Regions from separate parts of the Mycobacterium sp. E2699 genome, predicted to be linked through region 2. Evidence: predicted binding sites of a transcription regulator. Region 2 holds the regulator's gene; the other holds the start of a gene.
The links. The regulator LexA, encoded in region 2, represses DNA repair genes until DNA is damaged. The targets are predictions, from matches to a motif close to CGAACANNTGTTCG.

Region 1 (4,419 bases), on a different contig from region 2:
ACCTCCACCACCAGGTCGTAGAAGATCCGCGGCCGCAGCCGCGGCAGGGTGGCCATCTGTGCGCGCGACTCGACCTGGAACACGCCGACGGAATCGGCGCGGGCCAGCATCTCGTACACCGCCGGTTCGGAGAGGTCGAGGCGGGCCAGATCCACCTCGATGCCCTTGTGTTCGGCCACCAGGTCGATGGCGTAGTGCAGCGCGCTGAGCATGCCCAGCCCGAGCAGGTCGAATTTCACCAAACCGATTGCCGCGCAGTCGTCCTTGTCCCATTGCAGCACGCTGCGGTTCTCCATGCGCGCCCACTCCACCGGGCAGACGTCGGCGATCGGGCGGTCGCAGATCACCATGCCGCCGGAGTGAATGCCCATGTGCCGCGGCAGGTTCCGGATCTGGTTGGCCAGCTCGATCACCTGCGGCGGGATGTCGTCGATATCCGGTGAGTCCGCGAGCCCGTTCCAGTGGCTGATCTGCTTGCTCCACGCGTCCTGCTGCCCCTGCGAGAAGCCCAGGGCGCGGGCCATGTCGCGCACCGCGATCTTTCCCCGATAGGTGATGACGTTGGCGACCTGGGCGGCGTAGTCGCGGCCGTACTTTTCGTAGACGTACTGGATGACCTTTTCGCGCTGGTCGGATTCGATGTCCATGTCGATGTCGGGCGGCCCGTCGCGGGCCGGCGACAGGAAGCGCTCGAACAGCAGCTCGTTGGCCACCGGGTCCACGGCGGTGACGCCCAGGGCGTAGCAGACCGCGGAATTGGCCGCCGATCCCCTGCCCTGGCACAGGATGTTGTTTTCCCGGCAGAACCGGGCGATGTCGTGCACCACCAGGAAGTAGCCCGGAAATGTCAGGTGCGCAATGACTTTCAGCTCGTGTTCGATCTGGGCGTAGGCGCGGGGCGCTGATTCGGGGAGCCCGTAGCGGTCGCGCGCCCCGGCCATCGTCAACTGCCGCAGCCAGCTGTCCTCGGTGTGCCCGGCGGGCACGTCGAACGGCGGCAGCCGCGGCGCGATGAGCGCCAGCCCGAACGCGCACTGCTCGCCGAGCTCGGCGGCCGCGCGCACCGCGTCGGGCCGCTCACCGAACAGCCGGGCCATCTCCTCGCCGGAGCGCAGGTGCTCACCGCCCAGCGGGGCCAGCCACCCCGCGGCGGAGTCCAGGGACTGCCGGGCCCGGATCGCGCCCATCGCCATGGCCAGCCGGCCGCGCGACGGGTGGGCGAAATGCGCCCCGGTGGTGGCGACCACCCCGACGCCGAAGCGCGGCGCGAGGCCGGCCAGCGCCGCGTTGCGTTCGTCGTCGAGCGGGTGGCCGTGCCGGGTCAGCTCGACGCTGACCCGGTGCGCCCCGAACCGGTCCACCAGGTCGGCCAGCGCCCGCTCCGCGGCGTCCGGGCCTTGCGACAGCGCCTGGCGCACATGGCCTTTGCGGCACCCGGTCAGGATGTGCCAGTGCCCGCCGGCGGCCTCGGTCAGCGCGTCGAGGTCGTAGCGCGGCTTGCCCTTCTCCCCGCCGGCCAGGTGCGCCGCGGCCAGTTGTCGCGACAGCCGCCGGTAGCCTTCCGGGCCGCGGGCCAGCACCAGCAGGTGCGGGCCGGGGGGATCCGGCGTCTCGGTGCGCGCGCCCGGCCCCAGCGACAGCTCGGCGCCGAACACGGTGCTCAGGTCGAGTTCGGCGGCGGCTTCGGCGAACCGCACCGCCCCGTACAGGCCGTCGTGGTCGGTGAGCGCCAGGGCGCGCAGGCCCAGCCGGGACGCCTCCTCGACCATCTCCTCGGGAGTGCTGGCGCCGTCGAGGAAGCTGAACGCCGAATGCGCGTGCAACTCGGTATACGGGACCGACGAGCGGACCGCCCCGGTGTCGCCCGGCGGCCGGTAGGTCCCGCGTTTGCGCGACAGCGGGGCGTCCTCGGTGGGTTCCGCCGGCGCGCCGGCGTGGCGCGGCTTGCCGTCGAGCACCCGCTCCATCTCCGCCCAGCTCGGCGGCCCGTTGAACCAGCCCACGGTCCCGAGCCTACTCGAATATATGTTCGAATGCGAACATCTGTTAAACCGCTCTAAACACGTTCTTAACGCTGCCGGCCTACCGCCCCGAACCCGCCGCACAGATACTGGTACCAGGGCAAAACGACGGCGGGGACTGGGCATGGCGCAAGCGAAGACACTGGACACGGCTTACCTCAAGGCTCAGGATCCCGAACAGCACGCCAGCCTGGCGATCGGCGCGGTCGCCGTCGTCGACGGCCCCGTCCCCGATTGCACGCTACTGAAAGACCTTCTGGCGGAACGCCTTCGCTCGATACCGCGTTGCACACAGTTGCTGCGGGCGCAGAATTTCGAGTGGATCGACTGTCCGGAATTCGACGTCGCCCGTCATCTGCGCCGGGTGGCGATTCCGCGCCCGGGCGACGACACCCAGCTGTCCCAGGCCATCGCCTTCGCCCTGGAGCGTCCCCTCGACCTGAACCGCCCGCCGTGGGAATGCTGGGTCATCGAGGGCCTGACGGGCAACCGGTGGGCGATCCTGATGAAGACCCACCACGACGTCGCCGACGGCAACTCGGCCGCCCACCTGCTCGCCAGGCTCTGCGACGACGCCGGCGGTGACGCCTTCACCAACAATGTCGGAGCCCAACAAGTTTCGTCGGGTCCGCAACGAGGCTGGGCCGACGTCCTGGGCCGGGCGGCCACCGTCGCCGGCACGCTGGTCGGGGCGATGTGGCCGACGGAACGCCTGCCCGTCCACCCGGTCATGCGGCGCTACGGCACGGTGCGAGTCCCCGCCGCCGACGTCGACAAGGTGTGCCGCAAATTCGGTGTGACCGTCAACGACGTTGCGCTGGCGGCCATCACCGAGGGCTTCCGGCGGGTCTTGCTGCGGCGCGGCGAGGAGCCGCGCGCGGACTCGTTGCGCACCCTGGTGCCACTGTTCGGGCGGACGGTCCGCTCGCCCATGCTGCCGTATCTGCCCGTCGAACACGAGGATCCCGTCCAGCAGTTGCGCACGGTGCACAAGAGGTGGAAGGCACAGCAGCCCCAGCCCGGCATCGTGGAGTCCGCGCTCAACTGCCTGCCGGGGTTGTTGCGCAGCAACGTATTACAGGTGCTGGCCCGGCTGCCACACGCCGGCCTCGTGACGCTGGGCACCCACACGCCCGGGCCACGCCACCAGCTCCGGTTGATGGGCCAGACGATGGAGCGGCTGCTGCCGATCCCCCCGACCGCCACGCGGCTGAGCACGGGGGTCGCGGTGCTCAGCTACGGCGACGACGTGGTGTTCGGGATCACCGCCGAATACGACGCCGCGGCCGACGTCAAGGAATTGGCCGCCGGCATCGAACTGGGCATGGCGCGGATGGTGGCGCTCAGCGGAGACTCCGTGTTGCTGTTCGGCAGGGAGCACCGGCGCAGGCGCGCGGCCACGAGGCACCCGAGCCAGGCGCCACGAGCGCACCCGTCGGCGCGTTACTGACCCGGCCCCGGCGGGGCGCGGCGCCGTGAGAAGGTTGGGGGCATGCCGGTCACCATCGACCCGCGCCGCCTCGACGCGGTGCTGTTCGACGCCGCGCTGAGCGATGCCCCGGGCCTGGCCGGGCGACTGCGCGACGCCGGCGTCGGCGTCAACTCGTGGGGCGCCGACGCGGGGGCGGTCCGGCCGGGCAGATGCGCCGTCGTGACCGGCGACCCGGACGTCGTTCGGGCCGCGCGCGATGCGGGGTACGCCCTGGTCATCGGTGTCGGGGACCCGGACGCACTGCGGGGCGCCGGCGCCGACGCGGTGGTCACCGACCCGGGTGAGATCACTGTGCGCACCGGGGATCGGCGGATGTCCCGGCTGCCCGACGCGCGAGAAGCCTTGGACGCACTGGCCGACCGCAGCCCTGCGGTCTTCTACGACTTCGACGGCACACTGTCGGACATCGTCAACGATCCCGACGCCGCCCGGCCCGTCGCCGGGGCCGTCGAGTCGCTGCAGAAGCTGGCCGCGCAATGTCCGGTAGCGGTGCTGTCCGGCCGCGATCTCGCCGACGTGACGAAGCGCCTCGGCGTGCCGGGCATCTGGTACGCCGGCAGCCACGGCTTCGAGCTGACCGCGCCGGACGGCACGCACCACCAGAACGAGGACGCGGCCGCGGCCATCCCCGTGCTGGAACAGGCGGCCGCCGAACTGCGTGACCGGCTGGGCTCGATTCCCGGAATTGTGATCGAGCACAAGCGTTTTGGCGTGGCGGTACACTACCGCAACGCCGCCAGGGACCGCGTCGGCGAGGTGGCCGCGGCGGTGCGCGCGGCGGGCCGGCGCGACGCGCTTCGGGTCACCACCGGCCGCGAGGTCATCGAGCTGCGCCCCGACATGGACTGGGACAAGGGCAAGACCCTGCGGTGGGTGATCGGGCACCTGCCCGATTCCGGCTCGCTG
Region 2 (4,419 bases):
CCGGTGAGCAGCGACCTCGGGTTCCCGACGATCAACGAGGTTCCCGGCCTGGCCGGACCGGACAGCCGGGTGGCCACCTTCTCGGCCAGCGACAAGCCGGTGATCTTCTGGACCCCAGACCACGGCGCCTTCGTGGTGCGCGGCGCGATGAACGCCGCGTGGGACAAGCTCGGCAGCTCGGGCGGGGTGCTGGGGGCACCGACCGGCGACGAGACGTACAACGGTGAGGTCACGTCCCAGAAGTTCAGCGGCGGCGAGATCTCCTGGAACAGGAAGACCAAGGAGTTCAGCACCAACCCTGCGCAACTGGGCGACCAACTGAAGGGCCTGCAGGTCGCGATCGACCCCGCCGCGGCCATCAACATGGCCTGGCGGGCGGCCGGTGGCGCCACCGGCCCGCTGGGCGCCAAGCAGGGCGGCAACTACCCGATCGGCGGCGACGGGATCGCCCAGAACTTCGCCGGCGGCAAGGTGTTCTTCAACCCGGCCACCGGTGCGAACGCCCTCGAGAGCGACATCCTCGCCAAGTACGAGTCGCTGGGCGGGCCGGCCGGCAGCGACCTCGGTTACCCCACCGCCAACGAGTCCGACGGCGGCATCGGCCCCTCCAGCCGCGTCGCCACCTTCGCGGCGGCCGACAAGCCGGTGATCTTCTGGACCCCCGATCACGGCGCGTTCGTGGTGCGGGGCGCGATGAAGGCCGCGTGGGACAAGCTCCGCGGCCCCAACGGCAAGCTCGGTGCCCCGGTCGGCGATCAGGCCGTCGACGGCGACGTGGTTTCGCAGCAGTTCACCGGCGGCAAGATCTCGTGGAACCGGGCGAAGAACTCGTTCAGCACCGACCCGTCGAACCTGGCTCCCTTGCTGTCCGGCCTGCAGGTCTCGGGGCAGAACCAGCCGAGCACCGCGGCGATGCCCTCGCACGGCAAGAAGTTCGCCTGGCGCTGGTGGTGGGTGGCGGCCGCCGTCGGGGTGCTGCTGCTGATCGCCCTGTTGGCGCTGACGGCGGTGGGAATGCGCCGGCGCCGCGCCCGCCGCGGCCCCGTCACCGCCGCCTACGAACCCGAGCGCGACGTCCATGCCGGTTACGAGGGCCCGCTTGACGGGCACTGGGAGCGCGAAGACGCCGACCTCGCGACCGACCATTTCCCGGTCGGAGACGTCGCGGCGGCCGAAGGCCAGCCGCACGCCGACGCCGAATCCGCGGGGCGGGTCAGCTGGAGCCGAGCGGCCGGTGGGTACGGCGAAGGCGAATCCGACCACGGCGCAACCGAATTCGAGGATGCAGTCGCCGAAGACGAGAATCCCGACGCGGTGGACACGGATTCCATACCCATCGTCTCGGCGGCGGCACTGTCGGAGGTGGGCTATCCCGACGTGCCCGTGCAGGACCGCCGCGAGGAGGCCGGCTACGAGGGCGCCGACCATGAGGAGGCGGGCTACGAAGAGGCCGGCTACGAGGAGGCCGGTTACGAAGAGGCCGGTTACGAGGAGGCCGGCTACGAGGGGACGGGCCACGAGGAGGTGGGCCATGAGGGGGCCGCCGCCGAGGAGGCCGGGCCGTCCCGCACGGTCGTTCCCGAGGCGGCGGCCGTGGCCGCCGCGGAATCCCGCGTCGGTCGGCACGCTGCCGCGGATGACGAGGAGCCGTCGGAGGTGGCCTCAGCGGCCGGCGGGGCGTCGGCACCCGGTCGGCGCCCGACGATCCGCCTGCCGCTGGACGACCCGTACCAGGTGCCCGACGGCTATCCGATCAAGGCCAGCGCGAGCTTCGGCCTGTACTACACGCCCGGCAGCCCCCTCTATCACGACACCCTGGCCGAATTGTGGCTGTCCAGCGAAGAAGTCGCGCAAGCCAACGGCTTCCACAAGGCCGACTGAGTCAGGGCCGGCCGAGCGCGGCTAGATCTTGCGGATCACCGTGACGACTTTGCCGAGCACGGTGGCGTCGTTGCCCGGGATCGGGTCGAACGCCGGGTTGTGCGGCATCAGCCACACCTGACCGCCCGCGCGCTTGAACGTCTTGACCGTGGCCTCGCCGTCGATCATGGCGGCCACGATGTCCCCGTTGTCCGCGACGTGCTGCTGGCGCACCACGACCCAGTCGCCGTCGCAGATCGCGGCCTCGACCATCGAATCGCCCACCACCTTGAGCAAGAACAGCGTGCCCTCGCCGACCAACTCGCGGGGCAGCGGGAAAACATCCTCGACGGCCTCTTCGGCGAGTATCGGCCCACCGGCGGCGATGCGCCCCAGCACGGGGACGTAGCTGGGCTCGGGCAGGGCGTCCGAGCCCGCGACGTCGGTGACCGGCGCCGCGTCGGTGGCGTCCTCGGCGCCCCGGACGTCCACGGCCCGCGGCCGGTTCGGGTCGCGGCGCAGGTATCCCTTGCGCTCCAGCGTGCGCAGTTGGTGCGCCACCGAGGACGTCGAGGTCAGTCCGACGGCATCGCCGATCTCCCGGATGCTCGGCGGGTAGCCGCGGCTGGTGACCGACGCGCGGATGACGTTGAGAATGGTTCGCTGCCGTTCGGTCAGCGAGGAATCTGCGGGGGGCGAGCTGCTTGATGGGGTGTCGTTGCTGTCGCTCATGCACCGAATGTAGCCGCACCGGGGCGAAGAATCAAACATGTGTTCGACTCGCGTGTCGTGCTGCGGCGGCGGCCCGCCGAAACACCCCCGGAGCGGCCGAATAACAAAGGTGTAACTCTTCGATCGATCGGGTATCTCAACGCCATGTCAGAGGTCGCGCCCCGAAAGTTGTCGGTGGGGTGCTCTAGCGTTTTGCTCGTCCGACACGCTTCGCTCAAATGTTCGGTTATCGAACACACGAGCGACTATAGTCGAACACACGAGCGAGAATGAGTTGACCGGAGGAACGCAGATGACCATCATCCACACAGTCGCGCCGCGTACGTCCGGCGTCCGGCGCCCGGTCAACGGGCCGGCGCAGGGTCTCCGCCACGGCCGGGACGGCCTTGCGCGTTTTCACCGGCCCGGCCCGGCCAGGCCGGCGGGTGCGGCGCCGCGCTACCACGGCACCGGTGTGGCGATGTCGGTTGCCCCGCACCGGACGCGTCGGCCCGTCACGCTGGCGACGACGGTGGGGCTGGCGCTGGTCGCCGCGGCCATCACCCTGTGGCTGGGCCTGGTCGCCAACATCGGGCAGGCGGTCAACGGCGATTCCGCGGGAGCGACCGCCGCGGTCCCCGATCGGCTGGCCGTCGTGCGGGTCGAGCCCGGGGAGTCCCTGCAGGATGTCGCGCACCGGGTGGCGCCCGACGCGCCGGCCCGCCAGGTCGCCGAGCGGATCCGCGAACTCAACGACCTCAACTCACCCTCGCTGGCCGCGGGCCAGACGTTGATCGCGCCGGTCGGCTGACCCGGCGAATCGGCGAAAGGTGTCCGTCCCAAGCCGGGGAGCGCACGGGTACGCTCGGGGTGTTCTGCGACCCCGGATGTGAGCACGGCGAAGGAGCGGTCATGCACTGTCCGTTCTGCCGTCATCCCGACTCCCGGGTGATCGACTCGCGGGAGACCGACGAGGGCCAGGCCATCAGGCGCCGCCGGTCCTGCCCCGAGTGCGGGCGACGTTTCACCACCGTCGAAACCGCGGTGCTGGCCGTGGTCAAACGCAGCGGCGTCACCGAGCCCTTCAGCCGGGAAAAGGTCATCAGCGGGGTCCGTCGGGCATGTCAGGGCCGCCAGGTCGACGACGACGCGCTGAATCTGCTTGCCCAGCAGGTGGAAGACACCGTGCGCGCCGCGGGGTCGCCGGAGGTGCCCAGCCACGAGGTCGGCCTGGCCATCCTGGGCCCGTTGCGCGATCTGGACGAGGTGGCGTACCTGCGGTTCGCGTCGGTGTACCGGTCGTTCTCGTCCGCGGAGGATTTCGAGCGCGAGATCGAGGCGCTGCGCGCGCACCGCAAACTGTCGACGGATCCGGAGCCGGCCGCTCGCTAGGCTGTCGTTATGCCGCCCGATCTGCACCCCGATCTGGAGGCGCTGGCGCCGTTGTTGGGGACCTGGGCCGGTCGGGGCTCGGGCAAGTACCCGACGATCCAGCCCTTCGACTATTTCGAGGAAGTCGTGTTCTCCCATGTGGGCAAGCCGTTTCTGGCTTATTCGCAAAAGACCAAGGCGGTCACCGACGGCAAGCCGCTGCACGCCGAGACGGGATATCTGCGGGCGCCGCGGCCGGGCGAGGTCGAGCTGGTGCTGGCCCACCCGAGCGGCATCACCGAAATCGAGGTGGGCACCTATTCGGTGACCGGCGACCGCATCGACGTCGAGCTGTCGACGGGTTCCGGCGGGACAATCGGCCTGACCCCGACCGCCAAAGAGGTTACGGCGCTTGGCCGGTCGCTGCGCATCGACGGCGACGAGCTGTCCTACAAGGTGCGCATGGGCGCGGTGGGG

Region 1: the regulator LexA is predicted to act here: its motif matches at 2,019-2,032, upstream of A5696_RS03990 (error-prone DNA polymerase).

What each region holds. Positions count from the first base shown of each region.
Region 1 covers NZ_LZJH01000033.1:156,503-160,921, reverse strand. The annotation lists gene A5696_RS03990 (error-prone DNA polymerase) at 1-2,003, opposite strand, end outside; gene A5696_RS03985 (wax ester/triacylglycerol synthase domain-containing protein) at 2,146-3,471, shown strand; gene otsB (trehalose-phosphatase) at 3,514-4,419, shown strand, end outside.
Region 2 covers NZ_LZJH01000104.1:110,638-115,056, reverse strand. The annotation lists gene A5696_RS19230 (LGFP repeat-containing protein) at 1-1,881, shown strand, start outside; gene lexA (transcriptional repressor LexA) at 1,903-2,592, opposite strand; gene A5696_RS19220 (LysM peptidoglycan-binding domain-containing protein) at 2,885-3,382, shown strand; gene nrdR (transcriptional regulator NrdR) at 3,484-3,963, shown strand; gene A5696_RS19210 (peroxynitrite isomerase) at 3,973-4,419, shown strand, end outside.